Regions from separate parts of the Caldanaerobacter subterraneus subsp. tengcongensis MB4 genome, predicted to be linked through region 3. Evidence: riboswitches for the same ligand, from Rfam matches in the RefSeq annotation. Region 3 holds a riboswitch; each other region holds the start of a gene.

The links. Region 3 has a riboswitch for thiamine pyrophosphate ahead of thiC (phosphomethylpyrimidine synthase ThiC). Riboswitches for the same ligand answer to the same signal wherever they lie in the genome.
Region 1: another riboswitch for thiamine pyrophosphate. It lies ahead of thiT (energy-coupled thiamine transporter ThiT); the one in region 3 lies ahead of thiC (phosphomethylpyrimidine synthase ThiC).
Region 2: another riboswitch for thiamine pyrophosphate. It lies ahead of thiD (bifunctional hydroxymethylpyrimidine kinase/phosphomethylpyrimidine kinase); the one in region 3 lies ahead of thiC (phosphomethylpyrimidine synthase ThiC).
Region 4: another riboswitch for thiamine pyrophosphate. It lies ahead of TTE_RS08295 (hydroxymethylpyrimidine/phosphomethylpyrimidine kinase); the one in region 3 lies ahead of thiC (phosphomethylpyrimidine synthase ThiC).

The regions. Positions count from the first base shown of each region.
Region 1 covers NC_003869.1:2,398,228-2,403,617, forward strand. The annotation lists gene TTE_RS12010 (phosphatase PAP2 family protein) at 1-489, opposite strand, end outside; gene thiT (energy-coupled thiamine transporter ThiT) at 627-1,265, opposite strand; TPP riboswitch at 1,329-1,432, opposite strand; gene TTE_RS12020 (ABC transporter ATP-binding protein) at 1,497-3,350, opposite strand; gene TTE_RS12025 (ABC transporter ATP-binding protein) at 3,377-5,390, opposite strand, start outside.
Region 2 covers NC_003869.1:2,137,288-2,142,677, forward strand. The annotation lists gene thiM (hydroxyethylthiazole kinase) at 1-689, opposite strand, end outside; gene thiE (thiamine phosphate synthase) at 691-1,326, opposite strand; gene TTE_RS10640 (3-oxoacyl-ACP reductase) at 1,353-2,114, opposite strand; gene thiD (bifunctional hydroxymethylpyrimidine kinase/phosphomethylpyrimidine kinase) at 2,134-2,925, opposite strand; TPP riboswitch at 2,985-3,087, opposite strand; gene TTE_RS10650 (ABC transporter permease) at 3,211-3,972, opposite strand; gene TTE_RS10655 (ABC transporter permease) at 3,977-4,771, opposite strand; gene TTE_RS10660 (ABC transporter ATP-binding protein) at 4,768-5,390, opposite strand, start outside.
Region 3 covers NC_003869.1:1,521,788-1,527,177, forward strand. The annotation lists tRNA gene TTE_RS07435 (tRNA-Trp) at 49-124, shown strand; gene TTE_RS07440 (hypothetical protein) at 239-487, shown strand; gene queF (preQ(1) synthase) at 545-949, opposite strand; gene TTE_RS07450 (QueT transporter family protein) at 939-1,421, opposite strand; gene thiC (phosphomethylpyrimidine synthase ThiC) at 1,540-2,838, opposite strand; TPP riboswitch at 2,907-3,009, opposite strand; gene TTE_RS07460 (RQC domain-containing protein) at 3,061-3,642, opposite strand; gene TTE_RS07465 (SWIM zinc finger family protein) at 3,701-5,377, opposite strand.
Region 4 covers NC_003869.1:1,678,786-1,684,175, reverse strand. The annotation lists gene TTE_RS08335 (cold-shock protein) at 1-138, shown strand, start outside; gene hslO (Hsp33 family molecular chaperone HslO) at 209-1,093, shown strand; tRNA gene TTE_RS08325 (tRNA-Val) at 1,167-1,242, shown strand; tRNA gene TTE_RS08320 (tRNA-Asp) at 1,244-1,320, shown strand; tRNA gene TTE_RS08315 (tRNA-Phe) at 1,325-1,400, shown strand; tRNA gene TTE_RS08310 (tRNA-Gly) at 1,406-1,481, shown strand; tRNA gene TTE_RS08305 (tRNA-Cys) at 1,485-1,559, shown strand; gene TTE_RS08300 (transposase) at 1,692-2,195, opposite strand; TPP riboswitch at 2,652-2,754, shown strand; partial or broken gene TTE_RS08295 (hydroxymethylpyrimidine/phosphomethylpyrimidine kinase) at 2,811-3,131, shown strand; gene thiE (thiamine phosphate synthase) at 3,221-3,862, shown strand; partial or broken gene TTE_RS08285 (hydroxyethylthiazole kinase) at 3,870-4,100, shown strand; gene thiW (energy coupling factor transporter S component ThiW) at 4,097-4,582, shown strand; gene cytX (putative hydroxymethylpyrimidine transporter CytX) at 4,611-5,390, shown strand, end outside.

The sequences.
Region 1 (5,390 bases), 880 kb from region 3:
AATGCCTATTGTAGAACCCATTAAAACATCGGAAGGATAGTGAAGCCCCATGTATATTCTAGAAAGTCCAACAAGTACTGCAAGAGAAACAAAGATAATTGCAAGGTTGGGAAAGAATATTGAAAAAGTCATTGCGAGAGAAAAACTGGCAGTCGCATGTCCAGAAGGAAAAGAATAATCTTTTAATAATTGACGAAAAGTGTTAGCATTTGCAAGCACCATATAAGGGCGAGGCCTTGTGTATTTTCTCTTCAACAGTTGCACAAAAAGATGACTACTTATAAGGGAAAACAAAGCCTCTATCGCAGACGTTTTGACATTATTTTTACCAAAAAGGGCCAAAAATACTGTCACAAACACGGTGAAAACAGGGCCACCCGCATGAGTTATTTTGGGCATTATTTTATCCAAGAGGCTGCATTTTATCCTCTCATTGATGTAGAAAAATATATTTCTGTCCTTGTCCTGCAGTATTTTTCTTAATTCCATTGACAGGCCACCTCTTTAAAAGTCTTCATTTCTATCTTATCATAATTTTTATAAAATGTCTCTCTTATGAGCTCACCCTCAAATTCCTCCATGTTGATTTCACAATTTTAAAAAAATAAAGGGGCCCTATCCCCTTTTTAAGCCAAAGCTCTTTTCTTAACTTCTTCTATGGCATTTCTCACTTGAGGAATTAAGGAAACTACAAAACAAATTAAAACCTCTGTTCCTATGATACTGCCATTAACTAAAAGTGAATACACTATGGGGTTCATACCTTTTGGAGCATAGCTTGCAAAAAAGAATATTCCAGACAAAAAGTGGGAGAAAAATCTTCCAAAACCGCCGACTAAAATTCCCAAACTTAAATTTTTTCTAAAAAAGCCTGCAAGCCCTAAAGCGCCAAAAGCCAAAGGATAATCCAAAAGAACCTGTACCCATTGTACTATAAAAGGATCTTGAATCAGCTGCAAAAACCCATAGGCCATTCCAACGACAATTCCTGGACCGGGACCGTAGTAATAGGCAAAAACAAACAGTGGAAGCATGCTGGCAGGTGTAATAGATCCCCCTTGGGGCCAGTGGTAAAACCTTATATAAGATAGAACAAAAGCTATAGCAATTGAGAGGGCCCCATAAACAAGCATTTTTGTGTCAAACTTGACACTTTTCCTCATAAGATACAAGAGAAAAGCTGCCAGCAAAATTGCTAGGATTACAGAAAGGGTCACTGGTTTTATCTCTGCAAAATCAGAAAATATGCTTAAAATATAGGACATAAACAAAAACACCTCCATTTTTAGGAGGTTATGTTCGCTGAAAAAAGGCACCGCCTCATGCGGTGCCTTTTGAGCCCGCATTCCCTACGGAGGCATTACCCTCATCAGGTTCCAAGGGTTCGGCATTTCTGCCGTCTCAGCCTTTTCAGGCTCCCCCAGCGGACATAACCACCCGTATTTTGTTTTGCTTATTTTTAACTTTACCACTTTTTATGCTATGTGTCAATACTTTTAACTTACAAGCTGCTCCTCTTCTCTCTCAAACTGGCTGTTGTAAAGTTTAGCATAGAAGCCGCCTTTTTTGAGAAGTTCTTCATGGGTTCCCTGTTCTACTATATCTCCATGGTCCATAACGAGTATTAAATCTGCATCTTTTATTGTAGAAAGCCTGTGAGCGATTATAAAGCTTGTGCGCCCTTTCATGAGATAATCCATCGCTTTTTGTATCTGTATTTCAGTTAAAGTATCTACAGAGCTTGTAGCCTCATCCAGTATGAGAATTTTTGGGTCTTTTAATATGGCTCTTGCTATTGTAATAAGCTGCTTTTGTCCCTGAGAAATGTTAGTACTCTCTTCATTTATCATCATGTTATATCCACCAGGCAGGCTCTTGACAAAGCTGTGAACGTGTGCTGCTTTAGCAGCTTTAATCACTTCCTCATCGGTTGCGTCAAGTCTGCCATATCTTATATTGTCCATGATAGTTCCATTGTAAAGCCAGGTGTCTTGAAGCACCATTCCAAAGAGGGACCTTAAATCTTCCCTTGAAAATTCTCTTATATCGTGACCGTCAATTAAGATAGCACCTTCATTTACATCGTAAAATCTCATTAAAAGCTTGACAATTGTAGTTTTTCCTGCACCAGTAGGACCAACAATTGCAACTTTTTGCCCTGCTTTAATCTTAGCAGAAAAGTTATTTATGACTATTTTATCTGGCCTATAGCCAAATTTGACATTCCTAAATTCAACGTCTCCTTTTATATCCTCCAATTTTATCGGCTTAGGATTGTCAGGCACTTCCTCCTCTTCTTCCAAAAACTCAAAAACTCTCTCAGCACAGGCTGCTGTCTGCTGAAGTATATTGGAAATATTTGCAATCTGCGCAATTGGCTGAGTGAAAGACCTAATGTACTGTATAAAAGCCTGTATATCTCCCACTTCTATCGCATTTTTGATGACCAACCAACTTCCTAAAACTGTAACAGCGACATACCCTAGATTGCCTATCACATTCATAAGGGGCATCATAACACCTGTCAAAAACTGTGACTTCCAAGCAGCATCATACCAAGTGCTATTAAGCTCATCAAATTTGGCTATACTCTTTTTTTCTCCATTAAACGCTTTTACTATGTGATGTCCTCCATACATTTCCTCCACATGCCCATTTACATGCCCTAAATAATCTTGCTGCTCTCTAAAATATTTTTGAGAATACTTTACAATAAAAGCAATTACTAAAGAAGACAGAGGTATAATCAAAAGAGCAACCAACGTCATAAGCCAGTTTATTGTAAGCATCATAATCAGAACGCCAATAACTGTGGTCACAGAAGTAATTATCTGTGTCAAGCTTTGATTGAGAGTCTGTGTAATTGTATCTACGTCATTTGTGATACGAGAAAGTATTTCTCCTTGATTCGTGCCTTCAAAATATTTCAAAGGAAGTCGATTAATCTTCTCAGAAATTTCCCTTCTAAATTTGTAGGTAACTTTCATTGCAACACCGGACATTATCCAGCCCTGCAAATAGCCAAATAAAGCGCTTAGCCCGTATAATCCAATGAGGATTAAAATTATCCTTCCAATATATTCAAAATCTATTCCGCTTCCCTGACCTGTTATTCTGTTCATCACACCTTCAAAAATTTTGGTGATAGCTTTACTCAATATTTTAGGTCCTGCAATGGAAAAGGAGGTACTTAATATTGCCAGTAAAATTACCGTTATTATAGAGATTTTATACTCAGACAAATACTTTATAAATTTTTTCATCGTTCCCTTAAAATCTTTTGCTTTTTCTGCTCCACGTACTAAAGCCCGAGGTCCTCCACCCCTACCCATATGTGGAATTGGCGGCATTTTGGAATCTACTTTTCTGTCTCCGCTCATGCTAATTCCTCCTCCTTAAGCTGCGACAAAGCAATATCTCTATAGGTTGGACAAGTCCTCATTAAATCTTTGTGCTTACCTATGCCAACAACTCTTCCTTCCTCCAAAACAATTATCTGATCTGCATTAAAAAGGGTAGAAACTCTTTGAGATACCATTATGACAGTGCTGCCTTTTAGCTTTTCCTTAATAGCTTTCCTTAAAGCTGCTTCTGTCCTAAAGTCAAGGGCAGAAAAACTCTCATCAAAAATGTATATCTCAGGTTTTTTAACAAGGGCACGAGCAATGGAAAGCCTTTGCTTTTGACCTCCTGATACGTTTGTTCCCCCTTGAGCAATTTCTGTGTCAAACTTTTTGGGCTTTTCATTTATAAACTCCATCGCCTGTGCAATTTCCGCTGCTTCTATTAAGTCTTCCTCAGTAGCCAGGTCGTTACCATATTTCAAATTTGACTTAATAGTACCGCTGAAAAGCCAGCTTTTCTGAGGCACGTACCCTATTCTGCGGCGAAGGTCCTCTTGTTTCACTTCTCTTACATCCACCCCATCCACCAGCACTTGCCCTTCTGTAACATCGTAAAATCTCAGTATCAAATTAACTAAAGTACTTTTACCAGAACCAGTTCTTCCTATTATGCCTACTGTCTGACCAGGCAAAACTTTGAAGCTCACATCCTTTAGAGCATAATCTTCAGCTCCAGGGTATTTGAAAGACACATTTCTAAATTCCACTGTTCCTGCTTGTGTTTCATCAAACTGCTTTGGATTTTCTGGGTCTTTTATAGAGGGCTCTGTTTCTAAAACCTCAGCAATACGCTCTGCTGAAACAGAAGCTCTCGGAATCATTATAAAAAGCATTGAAAACATCAGGAAAGCAAATATTATCTGTATAGCGTACTGCATAAAGGCCATCATGTCTCCAACTCTCATGCTGGAATTTTCTATTTGATGAGCCCCTACCCACACTATCAAAAGAGTTACACCATTCATCACAAGCATCATTGAAGGAAACAGTATCGCCATAGCGCGGTTTACGAAAAGACCCACTTTGGTCACATCCTGGTTTGCTTTGTCAAATCTTTCTTCTTCAAACTTTTGATTGTTAAAAGCCCTTACCACCATTATCCCTGATAGATTTTCACGTGTAACTAAATTGAGCCTGTCAATTAATTTTTGCATCAACATGAATTTAGGCATGGCAATAGAATACAGGACTGATATTATCCCAAAAAGTACAATAACCGCCAATGCTATAATCCATGACATTGAAACACTCTTGCTCAAAGCTCTGAAAACTCCACCTATTCCCATTATAGGAGCGTAAAATACCATTCTTATCATGATTACAAGGAGCATTTGTATTTGTGTAATATCGTTTGTAGTCCTCGTTATCAAAGAAGCAGTGGAAAATTTGTCAAACTCTGCATTAGAGAAGTGCTGGACTCTAATAAACAGGTCTTTCCTTAAATCTCTCGCTACTCCTGCAGCTGTGCGGGAGGCAAAAAAAGCTACCATGATAGTGCTTGCCGCACTTAAGCCAGTTATCAGAAGCATAAGAAGTCCTGTGTGTAAAATGTAGTTCATCTGAATCCTATCAGTATTTATGCCAATTGCTTTATACTCATTTTTAACTGCCATTGTGGCAGCCTGAATTATCATGTCATCCCCTAAAACTTCAAATTTTTTATTCATTTCATCTCTTATCTGAAGAAGCTGTTCCTCTGGCATTCGTGAAATTATCGCAAACAGGTCCATATTTGCAGGTATTTTCTTCCCATTAAATTCTATTACTCCATTTTTGGCATTCTCTTTAGCCTTTTCAATTCCCGAAACAGCAAGAAATGCCTTTCCTAAGGGCAAATTTATCTTGTCAATTTCTGATTTGTCTATATTATTAAGAACATAAACAGGTTCTTTTGAAAGTATAGGATATTTTTTAACATACTTGTCATAATCAGAGCTCATCTTGTTTACGAGTGTGTAATTTTTCAAAATCTCCTCTTTTTCACTG
Region 2 (5,390 bases), 620 kb from region 3:
TTTTGCGCCGCCTTCTCTCCTGCAATTCCAAATGCGACAAAGGCCTCCAAAGTTCCATCAAAATAATCCTCAGCCACTGCACAAAAGCTCGCCACCACTGATGTGAGCATGCACCCTGTACCTGTTATTGTCCCCATCATAGGATGCCCATTTTTTACATAGGCAATTTTCTTTCCATCAGTTATGACATCCACTTTTCCTGATACTGCAACGACACATCCACACTTTACTGCAAGGTCATAAGCAATATCGGATATATCTTCCTCTTCCTCTACCGCTTCAACTCCCCTTATTTTTCCTGTTCTCCCACTTAAAGTAGAAATTTCTGCGCTATTTCCCTTTATCACACTAACCCTGACTTCCTCAATAATCCTCTTAGCGCTTTTAGTCCTCAAACTTGTTGCTCCGGCTCCAACCGGGTCAAGAATCACAGGTACGCCGTGCTGGTTTGCCGTTTTACCTGCTTTTATCATGGTATTAACTTCTTCCACGCTTAAAGTGCCTATATTTAGAACAAGAGCATTGGCATTTTTCACCATTTCTTCTACTTCTTCAGGGGCATATGCCATGACAGGCAATGCCCCTATAGCCAAAGTTACATTAGCACAGTCATTTACTGTAACCACATTTGTAATATGATGTATAAGAGGTTTTTTGTCTCTTAAAAGCTTCAAAACCTCACTCCCCATATTATTTCCCCCTCTCTTTAAAAGCTCTTCTTATTTCCCTTAACATATCTTTCGTATTAGCCTCAATATCTCCATCAAAAATACCTGCTATTGCAGATATCCCATCTACTCCTGAATGCAAAATCACTTCATAAGCATTAGTTTTATTTACCCCTCCTATGGCTACCACAGGTATATTTACAGCTTCTTTTATTTTTCTAACTCCTTCTATACCTATGACCTCTGCTTCAGGTTTTACAGGCTGTGCAAATACGGATCCTGCTCCTATGTAGTCAGCTCCTTCTTTTTCTGCTTTTAAAGCTTCTTCAACGGAATACGCAGACCCTCCCACTATTTTGTCAGGTCCCAATATTCTCCTCACAACGCCAACAGGCAAATCATCAGGCCCTACATGTACACCTTCGGCATCTACAGCCAGGGCTATATCAACTCTGTCATTTATAATTAGAGGAACATTATATTTTCTTGTAACTTCCTTTACTTTAAGGGCAATTTCATAGAATTCTCTGCTGGATATATCTTTTTCCCTCAGCTGAACCACAGTAACACCATTTTTAATAGCTATCTCCACCGCTTCAGCTATGTCCATCCCTTTTATAAAGGACCTGTCAGTGATAGCATACAAAGTAAAGTCTATCCTCTTCACAACCTTTACCCCCTTATTCAATCCATCACAAGGCCGCCATCTACAACCAAATTTTGCCCTGTTACCGCTCTCGCCCAAGGTGAAGCAAAAAACAGCACTACATCAGCCAAATCTTCATGAGCAGTAACTTTCTTCAAAGGAGTGGTCTGTTCAATTAAATCAAAAACCTCTTTGCTGGTAGCCGAACTCGCATCTGTAACTTTTAAAAGCCCTCCGCTTACCATGTTGACAGTGATGCCATACTCTCCCAATTCTTTTGCCATATTGCGTGTAAAACCGATCAGAGCAGCTTTAGCAGTGGTATAATCGTGGTAAGGAACCACTGGATTCTGAAACAAATTAGTCCCTATATTTATAATTCGGCCAAAGCGCATCTTTTTCATATCTTTAAGTCCTGCTTTTATAGTGTTCAAGGCCCCTTTTACAGCTCCTTCTAATTGTTTTAAATAATCTTCCCACTCAATTGTTTCAGGAGTTTTTCTGTTCATCGGATCAAAAACATAGTCAATCAGCGCATTGTTCACAATAGTAGTGACGGGTTTCCCAAAATACTTCTTTGCTTCTTCAAACATTGAAGCTACTTGATTAAAATCTCTTACATCAGCTCTAATAGCAACAGAATTTCTTCCCAGCTCCTCTGACAATTTTTGCGCCTTTTCTTCGCTTTTATAATAATTTACTACCACGCTGGCTCCTTCTCTAGCAAAAGCTTTAGCAATGGCAGCACCTAAGCCTCGGCTAGACCCTGTAACAAGAACTACCTGTTCTCTTATTTCCACAACAAACATCCTCCTTATTCTATTCTTTAAATTCAACATTCCAGAAATGATTTGTGGGTCCCACTCCATGCCCTATAGAAAGAGAATTTTTTATGGCTCCTGTGATGTACCTTTTAGCCCTCTTCACCGCCTCTAACAAATCATATCCTAAAGCCAAGTTTGCTGCTATAGCTGATGAAAAAGTGCATCCTGTCCCATGTGTGTTTTTAGTGTTAATTCTCTCCGCTTTAATTTCGTAAAATTCTACTCCATCATAAAACACATCCACCGCTTCTCCTTCTAAATGTCCGCCCTTTACCAAAACTACCTTTGCGCCTAAACTTAAAATTTTCTTTGCAGCTTCCTTCATATCCGAAATGTTCTTTATCTCCATTCCTGTTAATTCCTTAGCTTCCATCAAATTTGGCGTAACAACAAGGCTTAATGGCAACAGCTCCTCCTTTAATGCTTTCATCGCCTCAGGTTTTAAAAGAGGGTCTCCACTCTTCGCAATCATGACTGGGTCTAAAACAACTTTTTCTACTCCGTATTCTTTTAAGCCCTTTGCGATAGTTTTTATAATCTCTTCATTGGATACCATGCCTATCTTAACTGCATCCGGATACAGGTCTTCAAAAATTGCTCTCATCTGCAAATAGACCATGTCAGGGCTTACATCTTCAATTCCTAAAACTCCCATAGTGTTCTGAGCTGTTATTGAAGTAATGACGCTCATTCCAAATACTCCGTGGGCAGAAAAAGTCTTCAAATCTGCCTGGATTCCTGCTCCTCCTCCTGAATCTGAACCAGCAATTGTAAGAGCTAATTTCATATACTCACCTCCAAGATAATAAAAATATGCCCACCTGAAAAGGTGAGCACTTTTTACAGATTCCGTAAAACGTGCTTCCCTTCGCAGGCATTACCCTGGTCAGGTTCTAAGGGTCGGGAACGAATCCCCTCTCAGCCATTTCTGGCTCCCCTAGCACTTTGATATTCAATTTTTTTAAGTTCTTTTGCTTCTATTATATCATAAGATTAGAAAAATTCAATCCAATTTATTTTCAAAAGCATCAAATTTTATAGGCTTTATCTGTCACGCAATTTATAATCTTAATCACAATTCTCCTGTCGACTGGTATTTTTTCAGCCCTTGGTAAAGGATAATTTTTAAAACCAAATAATATAATAAGGAAGATGAATAACACCATATATTCTCATATATACTGCTCTTACCAAGGGCAATCCTTGCAGGAATTGCACTAAATAAGAAAATGGGAATTGCATATATGAGAAGATTACGGAAGATTTTTGGGAAAACCGTATCAGGTTTTTCTGCCATTGTTAAAAGCTGCAAGACTATCGCTGAAATTGCTTCAGACCTTAAACCAAAAAGAGTAAAACTGTATACTATGAAAAATAAAAGTCCCATTAAAATAGAAGCACTGAAAATTGAAATGATATAAGCTATTGTCAATTTAATTCCACATATTTTCATACACCATATATTTAGAAATATTAACAAGGGGGTTGAAAGAGCTGCAGGAAAATTTAGGTTTTTTAGTACAATGTATTTTATGAGAGGCTGTGGTTTTAGTAAATCAAAATCAAAATACCCTGTTAAAACTGATTGTCCAAACTTAGAAACAGCTTCTGCAAAGAAAATTGCATATAGGTTGTTTACTAAAAAGAAACAGGTTATATAAAAAAGAATTTCTTCTCTATTATAATCACCAAAAACGTCAATTTTTTGAGTAAGCAGGTAATAGCCTAAAAATGTTGCAGTGTATAAAGATAAGTCTGCCAAAAACCAGCTTACCAAATTTGCTCTATATTGAATTGCTTTTTTAATTGAAAATCTTATAGATTCTATTAGCATGTTTTCACGCCCCATGAGAGGTGTATTTTTTTAATCCATTTTTCATAAGTAAAAAAACAATGAAACCAAGTATTAACACCCAGACTAGCGAAATAAACAATCCTTTATTTACTATTTCAATGTCAAAATTAGCATCACATATAAGCTTTGACGGGATGTATGTCATATAAGGGAAGGGAGTCATTAGCATAATTGATTCAATTTTGCTAGGCAAAAGGTCTAAAGGGAAAATGGCACCTGAAAGAAGACCTGTCAGTAAGTTTCTGATGGCAGCTATGCCCCATATTTCTGTCAGCCAAAAAGATAACAATCCTATTATAAAGGAAAATAAAGCATTGAATAAAAAACCCAAAATTAACGCTAAAGGTAGGTATAACAGCCGGTTTGCTGGGATTTCAATTTTTGCCCAAATTGAGGTCATAATAATTACTGGCATATATAAAATTGCAAACTTTGCAAGGCTTGAAGATATGTGACTGTATGAAATACTGGTCAGATAATTCACTGGAAGTAAAAGCTTTTGGCCAAATCTGTAGGTTTTTATATCCTTTTCAAGGTCATGTTCAGCATGAATTTCTGTGAATAGAAGTATTGCATTAGAAATGATAATATAAATCATCATTTCTTTCAGAGTGTAATTTATGGGATTTCTTTCAATTAAAGACCTCCAGAGAAAGAAGTTTATTAGGATTGGTACAATTAGGGAACTTAAAAGCTCTCCTATAAGGTAAATTCTATACATTAAGAGTCTTTTTATTGAGTAGTCAAAATATCCCATGAAAACATACAATGTCCTCATTTTTCTGCACCCTTATACAATGACTCTATGATAATATCGAGAGTATCATCGTGAAAATTTATATTTGAAATTTCAGCTTCATTTGACAAAACTCTCATTACATTTATCGTTTCTTCTGGACTAAATCTGATGAAATATTCTTGTTCTTCGCTTGCTTTTTCTACTTTATAATATTTGCTGATTCTTTCAACTGCACAATTGCTTGCGTTAAATCTAACCTTTCTGATGTTGGGAATCATACTTTTCAGTTTCTCAATTGTTCCATAATATAGCTCTTGACCTTTGTGGAGTATATAGATGTTGTCGCATAAATCTTCAATATCAGTTATGTAATGGCTTGTTAGTATTATAGAGGCATTATATTTCTTTTTATAATTTTTTAAGTAATTTCTAATTGTCCTTTGGGTGATAAAATCCAAGCCTAAAGTAGGCTCATCAAGAAAAACAATTACTGGCAGATGAATAAAAGATAATATCAATTCACCTTTCATCCTTTGTCCTAAAGACAGGGTTCTGACCTGTTTTTGCAGGTCTATTTCTGACAAGCCCAATTCTTCTGCCATTGATTTTGCCCTTGAAATTGCTTCTCTTTTGTCAATAGAGTAAATGGAGGCAAAAA
Region 3 (5,390 bases):
CAAATTATTGACTAAGGCTTGTTTTATATGCTATAATAAAAATCGCGCAGGGGAGTAGCTCAACTGGTAGAGCAACGGTCTCCAAAACCGTGGGCTGCGGGTTCAAGTCCTGTCTCCCCTGCCATTATTGTAAATTCAATATTTGCAGGCGATGACCCTACCTTAAAATCCCAAAAAATCCGTGGGCACTGAGAAAGAGGGTGGTGTGCCACGGAGGGGTATAGGAGGGTCTTTTATTATGTCTAAAATCCGAAACATCTCATCTATAACTGCAAAGACAGTTATTGACATGAAAGCGCTCCTTGAAGAATTTCTTCTCGTAAAAGAAACTGATGGGCTTTCACCTCGCACTTTGAAAGATTATCGCTATCCCATTGAGAAGTTCATCGAATTTCTAGGATTAAACTACCCTACTTATCAACAAATCCGTATAGCGCTTCTCAAGTATTTGAGTGCTTCCTCATCGTTCTCTGTAAACTCATTTTGAAGAAAAACTAAAATGAATAAAAAAGCTGCCTACAAAATTTTAGGCAGCCTTTTAAGTTTAATACTCCTCTTTTTCATACCTTGCTATAATTCTTGTAGCTATTCCTCCTCTTTCCTGAAATTCGCCTATTATTTCCATAAATTTTGGCTGCAGGAATTCCACCAAATCATCTAAAATTCTGTTTATTGCATGTTCTTGCAATATACCTACATTCCTATAAGATGTAAGGTAATATTTTAAGGATTTAAGTTCTACAAGTTTTTTGTGGGGTATATACCTTATAGTAAGTTTTGCATTGTCAGGTAATCCTGTCCAAGGGCAAACAGAAGAAAATTCATCGGTAATATACTCCACGATAGTATTTTTTTCAGGATACTCATATTCAATAGATTCTAGAACTTCTTTGTCAATTTTTTCGTAACCGTAAATGTCAAATCTTCTCTCTTTATATTTATCTGTCAAATTTCACAACTCCTTTCTTTTCAATTGTGAAAAGCAAAAAATATCCAGTTACCAAAAGTACAGTTTCCGCTACTCCCACGCTTAAGAAAGTCGGAATAAATGGTATGCCTGCAGAAACCTTTAAAGTAATTGCAACTGATGCTGCAATCCAAAGGGCTATGAATATAGCTCCTATCGCTTTGTGAGTAAGTCTTCCAATGTAGTATCCAATTGTACAGCCTATTAAGTTCGAAAGAGGCATAAAAATTAATTCCATTGCACCAGCAAATGGGCTAAACAAATTTGCAAAAAAATTTCCTATCATCATGGAAATAGCATATTTTTTATTGAATACTACAATGGATTTCGTAATTTCCCCGATTCGAAATTGAACGGGTAAAAACGAAATGGACGAAAATATAATTGTGAGTGCGAAATAAATTGCTGCAACAAGAGCAATTTCAGCTAAATCTTTTATTCTTTTTTTGGGCACAAAATTACCTCCCTTGTTTTGTTAACTGGGGTTACTGCGACCCAGGTGAGCATTTTGTTGCTCACTGCGATTAATTTTAACATGATTGTATGAGTAATTTGAACTAAAAAATAGCCTCTTAGCAACTTGTAGTAGGAGTTCCTAAATATTCACTCACTATTTGCATGGCACAGAATTTCCCACACATACTGCAGGTCTCCACATTAGGCTTATTCTTAGTTACACGGTATTTTTCGGCTTTTTCAGGGTCAATGGATAGTTGTATTTGTTCATTCCAGTCTAAATTTGCCCTGGCTTTTGCCATAGCTAAATCTTTTTCTCTGGCCTTTTTTATACCTTTCGCTATATCTGCAGCATGGGCAGCAATTTTAGCAGCAATGACACCTTCTTTGACATCTTGTATGTCAGGAAGTCCAAGATGTTCTGCAGGGGTGACATAACACAGAAAATCTGCTCCTGCAAAAGCAGCAATCGCTCCTCCTATTGCAGCAGTGATGTGATCGTAGCCCGGAGCGATATCTGTTACTACCGGCCCTAGCACATAAAAAGGAGCATTGTGACAAAGACTTTTCTGTAGTTTTACATTGGCTTCGATTTGATCAATGGGAACATGACCAGGTCCTTCTACCATTACTTGAACTCCTGCTTCTCTAGCCTTTTTAACAAGTTCGCCTAAAATTATCAGCTCTTGAATTTGAGCTGCATCGGTTGCATCTTCAAGACATCCTGGTCGAAGCCCATCCCCAAGACTCAGCGTTACATCATATTTCTTTGCTATGTCTAAAAGCCTATCAAAATATTGATAAAGGGGGTTCTCTTTTTCATTATGAATCATCCAGGCTATTGTAAAAGCTCCTCCTCTACTTACTACATTCATAATTCGTTTGTTGTCTTTAAGTCTTTTAAGGGATTCTAAAGTAAGACCGCAGTGGACAGTGATGAAATCAACTCCATCTTTTGCTTGTTCTTCTATCACTTTAAAAATAAATTCCTCAGGCATTGCTACAATGCTGCCGTATCTTGATATAGATTCTACTGCTGCTTGATACATAGGCACTGTACCAACAGGTACAGATGAGTTTTTGATTATTTCTCGTCGTGACTTGTTAACATCGCCACCAGTGCTTAAATCCATTACTGCATCTGCTCCAGCATCTATAGCTACTTTCAACTTTTCAATTTCTTTTCCAATTTCAGGAAAGGCATCGGAAGTTCCAATGTTAGCATTTACTTTTGTTGACAATCCTTTTCCTATGCCCTTGGGAACGAGATTTATGTGGTTAACATTTGCTGGTATTACTATTTCACCTTTTTTGACTTCTTCTAGGATAAATTCTTCAGACACACCTTCATAGTCCGCAACTATTTTCATCTCTTTTGTAATTATGCCTGATAAGGCATATTCTAATTGAGTCATGATAAAAACCTCCTTGAAGTTTTTAATAATAAAATATGCCCACCTGAAAAGGTGAGCACTTTTTACAAATTTCGTAAAACGTGCTTCCCTTCGCAGGCATTACCCTGGTCAGGTTCTAAGGGTCGGGAACGAATCCCCTCTCAGCCATTTTTGGCTCCCCTAGCACTTGAGTATTTAATTTTTAGAATAGAATAGGTTAAAGTAATTATATCACAAAATTTCTCAAAATCCAACTTCCATTAAATAATTAATTGCTTTTTGAAGCTCTGTTTGAACCTTTTTATATTCTATTCTCTTCCATTCTTTCAATAGGGGTATAAACCTGGCATTCTTCGTATTCTTGATTTTTTCGATTAAAAGAAGTATCATCCCTCGGTTTCTATCTTTTAATTCATAAACAAAACTATAATCTTGATCTTCCAAAATCTCTGTGAGTTTATTTAACAATTCATTTGCATAAGTTTCACGTTCAATTTCCCAACCTTTCTCCGTAAAGATAAGCACTGGAAGTCTCCCACTGTACTCAATTTTAAGATAGCCTGACTTTATCATCCAGTCAATCCGTTTGGTTATTTCCTCCCTCGTAAGTTCACAGTAATATCCATAAGAAGGACATTTGTTCAAACCATACTTTAAAACTTTTTTATCTTTTGAACCCTTAAGGATCTTTGCCAGCATACTGCGTCCACCTGTTCCAATCAGTTCATCTGCCGCGCGGAGTATAACCTTAATTTCTTCATCACTTAAGCTCTTAATCCCACCACTATTAAGTTTATATCTTACTTTCTGCTTAGTTCTCCCCATAAATAATACCCCTTATATTTTTCCCATTATTTTAATGAAGAGTCTCTTTGGTCCTGCCTTACTTAATTTTGCTAAGTTCATCAATAAATGCTGGTCTTTTTTTATACAACCTCATTAGCTCATTTATAATTTCTTTTTGGCTTTGCTCTCCTGCTATTTTTTTATATCTTTTAAGTATTCCACATACTTTTTGATAGTCTTTTCTATTTGATGAAGAGCTTGCAGCAAGTTTTATATATTTTTTGTACACTTCAATAACTTCATCTTTAAACTTATCTTTTAGCTTATCTGCATATTCTTCTATTCTTGTTGGGTTTTCTTTTACAAACTCCATAAGCTCATTCAAGTCATTTTCTTCTAATATGACCTTAAGATAAATATCTTTCCCATGCCATCCCTTATAGCTCTTTAATTCTTGTTTTAAATTATTGTAAAACTCTGCTCTATCGCCAGTAATTAATTCCTTTAGTTCTCGATAGTATTCAAAATTTCCATCAAACAAAAGCTCTTTTGCCAATTTCATTTGTTCTTCTTTTAATGAAAGCTTTTTATAGGCTTCATATCTCATCTTTTTCCATTTTGATACTAAACCAGGATATTGCCTGTCTTGTTCCTCCCACTTTAAAGCTAACTCTATGATTTTCTCATACTCTTTTTCTCTAAAACACTTTTGAATAAACACTTCTTTAAAAAAGTCAAATTCAAGATGTTCTTGTACGAATTGTTCTGCTTCTTCTCTACTCCCATATCTCTCTTTTATCACATAAAGAATTTGAAGTAATTTTTCAGTAATATATTTTCCATAGCGATTCTCGGTAGACCAATTAGTTACAAGATATTCTATTTTTGACACCAGTTTATCTCTCAGTTCCTCTATGTCAACAAAGTCAGCACAAAGCCAAAGTATATCAATTCTGTAACTTTCCCATCCATCAAAAATTTTACTTTCACTTAATGTCAATAACCTACTAAATATTTCCTTTTTTAAATTTATATCTAAGTTTTCGCTCCGGAATACTATGTCTCCTATAACTTCTATGGCGTCTGATACCAACAAATCTATACTTCCACCCGAATCATCTGCGTATTCAAAAGCCTGTATCGCTTCTTCAAGTACTAAAAATGCAATATCCAATGCTAAGAATATATCTTCAGTATCTCTGGCTTTCCACAATAAATCTTCCATTTCACTTACAAAATCATATGTTTCATTATAGGAAATAAAACCATCTCTGCCCTTATATTTCCTAACAATAGAATTTATTAGTTTTCTGCACCTTATAAGTTCTTGTTTACTGTCAACCTTTGAATATCTTAAGACGATCCTATTTTTTAAAGTTTCATCGTCTCCTATTAAATCCATTATAATATCTATTAACTCTTCTTTTGAAAGATTGTCTAATACTTCTTTTATATCCTGCTGTTCTTTAGCTCTTTTCTGTACATTTGAAGCTTCATTTTGACTGCTAAAAATCTCCACCAGTTTATAAAAAGCTGCTACCTGATGTTTACAAATAGGACCATAATCATAGGGGCAATTACATTCTGAATAGAGAATTTCCCCATTGTCATCTAGTTTTACCATAACCTCATAGTCATCACTACCTTGAATTTTAAAAATATATTCATTTTTTCCGGAATTATAAAGGTCTATTATGTTTCCTCCAACATAGTAATCGTAACCTCTATCTAAAATTATTTCATCGATATAGTCTTCAAAATCATATATGGTCATTTATACTTTCTCA
Region 4 (5,390 bases), 160 kb from region 3:
GATGGCACAGACGTATTTGTGCACTACTCCGCGATTGAAGGCGAGGGCTTTAAGACGTTAGAGGAAGGACAGGCGGTAGAATTTGAGGTAGTTCAGGCGGCTAAAGGCCCACAGGCTTCTAAGGTAAGAAAGCTGTAACTGCCGAATTTTAAACCCTAACATGTATATGTTAGGGTTTTTTGATATATAAAAGGTGGAGGTTTACAAAATGGGTGACTATATCGTAAAAGCGACTGCTTATGAGGACAATGTGCTGGCTTTTGCAGCTCTCTCAAAAGATACAGTAAATAGGGCAAAAGAGATTCACAGTCTTACGCCTACTGCCTGTGCAGCTTTGGGCAGAAGCCTTACAGCTGTTGCGATGATGAGGACTATGATGAAAGGAGAGAAGGATAAAGTCACTCTTGTCATAAAAGGGGATGGACCGATAGGCAGTATTGTGGTCGTATCCAATTTTCCAGGTATTGTAAAAGGATATGTGGGAAATCCTTTTGTCGATTTGCCTTTGAGTGAAAAAGGAAAGTTAGATGTGGGAAGGGCTGTTGGTAAAAAAGGTTATGTGACTGTGATAAAGGATATAGGTTTGAAAGAGCCTTACATAGGGACGGTGGAGATCCAGACAGGAGAAATTGGAGATGACATAGCCTATTACTTTTACACTTCTGAGCAGATTCCCTCTGCTGTAGGATTAGGAGTTTTAGTGGGGAAGGAAGGGGATGTGCTGACAGCGGGAGGGTTTATACTTCAGCTCCTTCCCGATGTAAAAGAAGAGGTAATATTAAAGCTTGAAAAGGCTATTGGTCAAATTACCTCTGTAACAGACCTTTTGAGGCAGGGGAAGACTCCGGAAGATATTTTGACCTCTATTTTTGAAGAGGAAGAAGTAAAATTTTTAGAGAAAATACCGCTAAAATACGAGTGCGACTGTTCACAGGAAAGATTCGAGAGTGCTATTCTTGCCTTAGGGAAAGAAGAGATACAAAAACTTATTAAAGAAGAACAAGGTATTGAGACTGTGTGCCATTTCTGCGGCAAAAAGTATTTTATAACTAGAGAAAGACTTGAGGAGCTTTTAAAAGAAGCGGAAAATTGATGCTGATTTATGAAATTGGGTGTTGACTATTGAGAGTTTTTTATGTATACTATTACTTGCATGGAGCAAAATTGGTCGTGTAGCTCAGCTGGGAGAGCACCTGCCTTACAAGCAGGGGGTCATAGGTTCAAGTCCTATCGCGACCACCATGGCCCAGTAGCTCAGCTGGTTAGAGCGCCAGCCTGTCACGCTGGAGGCCGAGGGTTCAAGTCCCTTCTGGGTCGCCATCCTGCCCCGATAGCTCAGTAGGTAGAGCAAGGGACTGAAAATCCCTGTGTCAGTGGTTCGATTCCACTTCGGGGCACCATCCAAGCGGGCATAGCTCAGTTGGCAGAGCATCACCTTGCCAAGGTGAGGGTCGCGAGTTCGAGTCTCGTTGCCCGCTCCATAAGGCGACATAGCCAAGCGGTAAGGCAGGGGTCTGCAAAACCCCGATTCCCCGGTTCGAATCCGGGTGTCGCCTCCATAAAATATAGTGGCTCTTTGTCAATAGTTGGGGTGGGTATTTTTCTGAATGCCTACCTCTTAGTTTTTCATATATGATTTTGTTATTATAACCTTCTGTTACAGAGTTACTATAAGGAAACACTCGCATTAGTTATTTCTTCAAACCAACTGTTAAATACCTGCACACGTCTCTTAAATTCATCAATTTTGCTTTCTTTGGCTGGTTGTATCCGTTTTTTAATTCTATTTTTGTTTCTTCTGAAGATTGGTTTTTTAATACTTTATCGAATTGTTCTTTTAACTGGTATGCCATCTTTAAATCATCACTGTACCAAAACATTACTTCTACTTTTTCTTTTTGTTTTTCTGTCAAAGTATCGTATTTTGCAAAAAGCAGCCTCCAGCTCTTTTTAAAATATTTTCTTTTATTAGCCGGCAATTCCTTTTGTACTCTCTTTCTTACATTCTCTACTGCCCAATATACATACCTTGTAAAATGAAATTTGTCTATGGCTATTTTGGCTCCTTTAAAATATATTTTTGTTATATCAGCAAAAGGTCTCCACATATCTATAGTAACCCATTTTACTTTGTTTCTGTTTCTAAATCTTTTGAAATATTCACTTAAATTCTCTTGCTTTCTGTCATTTAAAATATCTAAAATTTTTCTTTCTTTGGGGTCTACAACAATGCAATGATATTTCCTCTCTCCAGAATTTCCTTAATTTTAGATGTTAATTTCCCGCATTTTGGACAAACGTGAGGCTTTTGCTTCATTTTGATGTGAAACTCTATTCTATCGTCATTTCCTATAATGTTTTCCCAAATTATATCTTCAGATTTTAAAAGATTTGTGATATAATTACTTTGCACTTATTCTGATGCTTCCTTTTGTTGGGTTGTTTTAACCACTTCTATTATAGCAGGCATTCAGAATAAGTGCGCTCTTTTTTTGTAGGATGTTTTTCATCCACCCCAACATTTATTATAGAACCATTTTTTAAAAAATTTTACCTGCGAAACCTTGACACGGACGTGGAAATTGTAGGAATTCAATTTTTTTAATCTTTATGATATAATAAAAATAAAGCTGTAATTGAAAAATTAAATACTCAAGTGCTAGGGGAGCCAGAAATGGCTGAGAGGGGATTCGTTCCCGACCCTTAGAACCTGACCAGGGTAATGCCTGCGAAGGGAAGCACGTTTTATTGAGTCTGTAAAAAGTGCTCACCTGAACAGGTGGGCTCATTTTATTATTTTGGAGGTGGTCATATGGAAGTTAGCTCTTACAATTGCCGGTTCTGACTCTGGGGGAGGAGCAGGAATTCAAGCAGATTTAAAGACTTTTTCAGCCCATGGAGTATACGGCATGAGTGTCATTACTTCAATAACAGCGCAAAATACCATGGGGGTTTTAGGAATTGAGGATATAAGTCCTGATATGGTGTATCTGCAAATGAGGGCAATTTTTGAGGATTTGTATCCCTGTGCAGTGAAGATAGGTATGGTGTCTAATGAAGACATAATTAAGATGATTGCAAAAGGATTAAAAGATTACAATGTAAAAAATGCTGTGCTGGACCCTGTCATGCAGGGGCTATAAAACATTCATTGGCCATAGGGCATGGAGTAGGTCCCACTAACCATTTTTGGAATATAGAAATAAGGAAGGTGTGAGATATGGACTTAACCCTTTATGCTATAACGGATAGGTCTTACATAAAGGATATGGATATTGCTGACGCAGTAGAACTAGCAATAAAAGGCGGTGCAACAATAATTCAACTGAGAGAAAAAGATATATCAAGTAGGGAATTTTATGAAATTGCTCTTAAAGTTAAAGAAGTGACAAAAAGAAATAAAATTCCTCTCATTATTAACGACAGAGTGGATATAGCTTTGGCAGTAGATGCAGATGGAGTTCACGTTGGACAGGAGGATTTGCCAGCAGATGTTGTAAGGAGAATGATAGGTCCTCATAAAATAGTAGGGGTATCAGCGAGGACAGTGGAGGAAGCTTTAAAAGCACAAAGGGATGGAGCGGATTATTTAGGGGTAGGAGCAGTGTTTAAGACTCCTACAAAGCCGGAAGCGGAAGCCATTGGAATAGAAGGGCTGAAAAGGATAAAAGAGGCTGTTACTATTCCAGTCGTTGCAATAGGAGGTATAACGAAGGATAATGCTTATGAAGTCATGTTAAAGTCGGGAGTAGACGGGATATCTTCAGTTTCAGCTGTATTTTATGGGGATATAGAAAACAATACAAGAAAACTTTTGGAGGTTATAGCAAAAGCGATAAACGATAGGAGGAATTTGAAATGAAAAAAGAATCACCGGCACAGGTTGTATGCTTACCTCTGTAGTAGCAAGCTTCTGCGGAGTATGTGAAGATTATTTTGAAGCTACAGTAGAAGCTTTTGTAGCTTTTGGAATAGCAGGGGAAAGAGCTGCTCAAAGCAGCAATGTCAAAGGGCCCGGCAGTTTTAAAGTGACATTTTTTGATGAGATATATAATCTCACGCCGGAGATAATAGAAAAAGATAGGAAGGTGGAAGTATGAATAAAATACATCGTATGGTTTTTATGGCACTTATTATTGCTATAGGCACCTTGACTTCTCAATATGTATGGTTTAGTGTAGGTGTTGCCAAAGTTACACCCGTTCAACATGCTATTAATGTTATTTCAGCAGTTTTTTTGGGTCCTTGGGGAGCGTTAGAAGTAGCTTTTATTATAGGACTATTGAGGAACATCCTTGGTGTTGGATCGCTTTTGGCATTTCCAGGAGGAATGGTTGGTGCATTCATTGCTGGATATCTTTATAGATTTACACGTAAGTTTTATTTTGCCTCTATAGGAGAAGTTATAGGTACAGGCATTATAGGGGCTTTGCTTTCTTATCCTATAGCTAAGTATATACTGGGAAGTTCCGGCGCGGCTTTTATGTTTGTCATTCCATTTTCGCTTTCAAGTACAATAGGCTCGGTGATAGGATATGTAGTGGTATTGGTTTTAGCAAAATATAAGAAATTTATCTCATAAATTTAAATTAAGAAAGCAGGTGTGAATTATGAAAATTAAAAATTTTACCCTTTTTCTAATATGGGCAGGTGCAGCAATCTCAATTGCTGAAATCTATACAGGTTCGCTATTTGCACCTCTGGGTTTAACTAAAGGTTTGTTGGCTATTTTAATAGGCCATATCATTGGTACATTATTTTTCTCGCTTGGGGGTCTTATGTCATATATCCTCAAGTTGCCAGCAATAAAATCAACAAAAGTTGTTTTGTGCAATAAGGGTACAATTTTTTTAGGGGCACTAAACATTTTGCAATTGATTGGATGGACAGCAGTCATGATTATACAATCAGCAAAAGCTTTTAATGGTGCTCTTGGTATGTCTGTTAGTGTAGGAATACTTTTTGTAGGCATATCTGTTTTATTATGGTCACTATTTTTTGAAAGTGAAGCATACTGGGTAAATAACATTGCAGTAATATTGTTGTTTATATTGACTATTGGTGTTGTAGCATTTTTAAAGGGCGGGGAAATTTTAACACCAGAAGGTAACATAAGTTTTGCAGATGCAATCGAACTTGCCGTTGCTATGCCTGTATCCTGGCTGCCTTTAGTAGGAGATTATACGATCAACAGTGAAAATAGAAAATCTAGCTTTATATATACATTTTTAGGTTATTTTATTGCAAGCTGCTTTATGTATTTTATAGGGCTTTTTGTTTCCTTAAAGACGGGAGGGAAAGATATAATTTCATATTTTGCATCAATAAAATCTGGGTTTATACCATTGCTAATAATACTTTTATCAACAGTGACAACCACTTTTATGGAT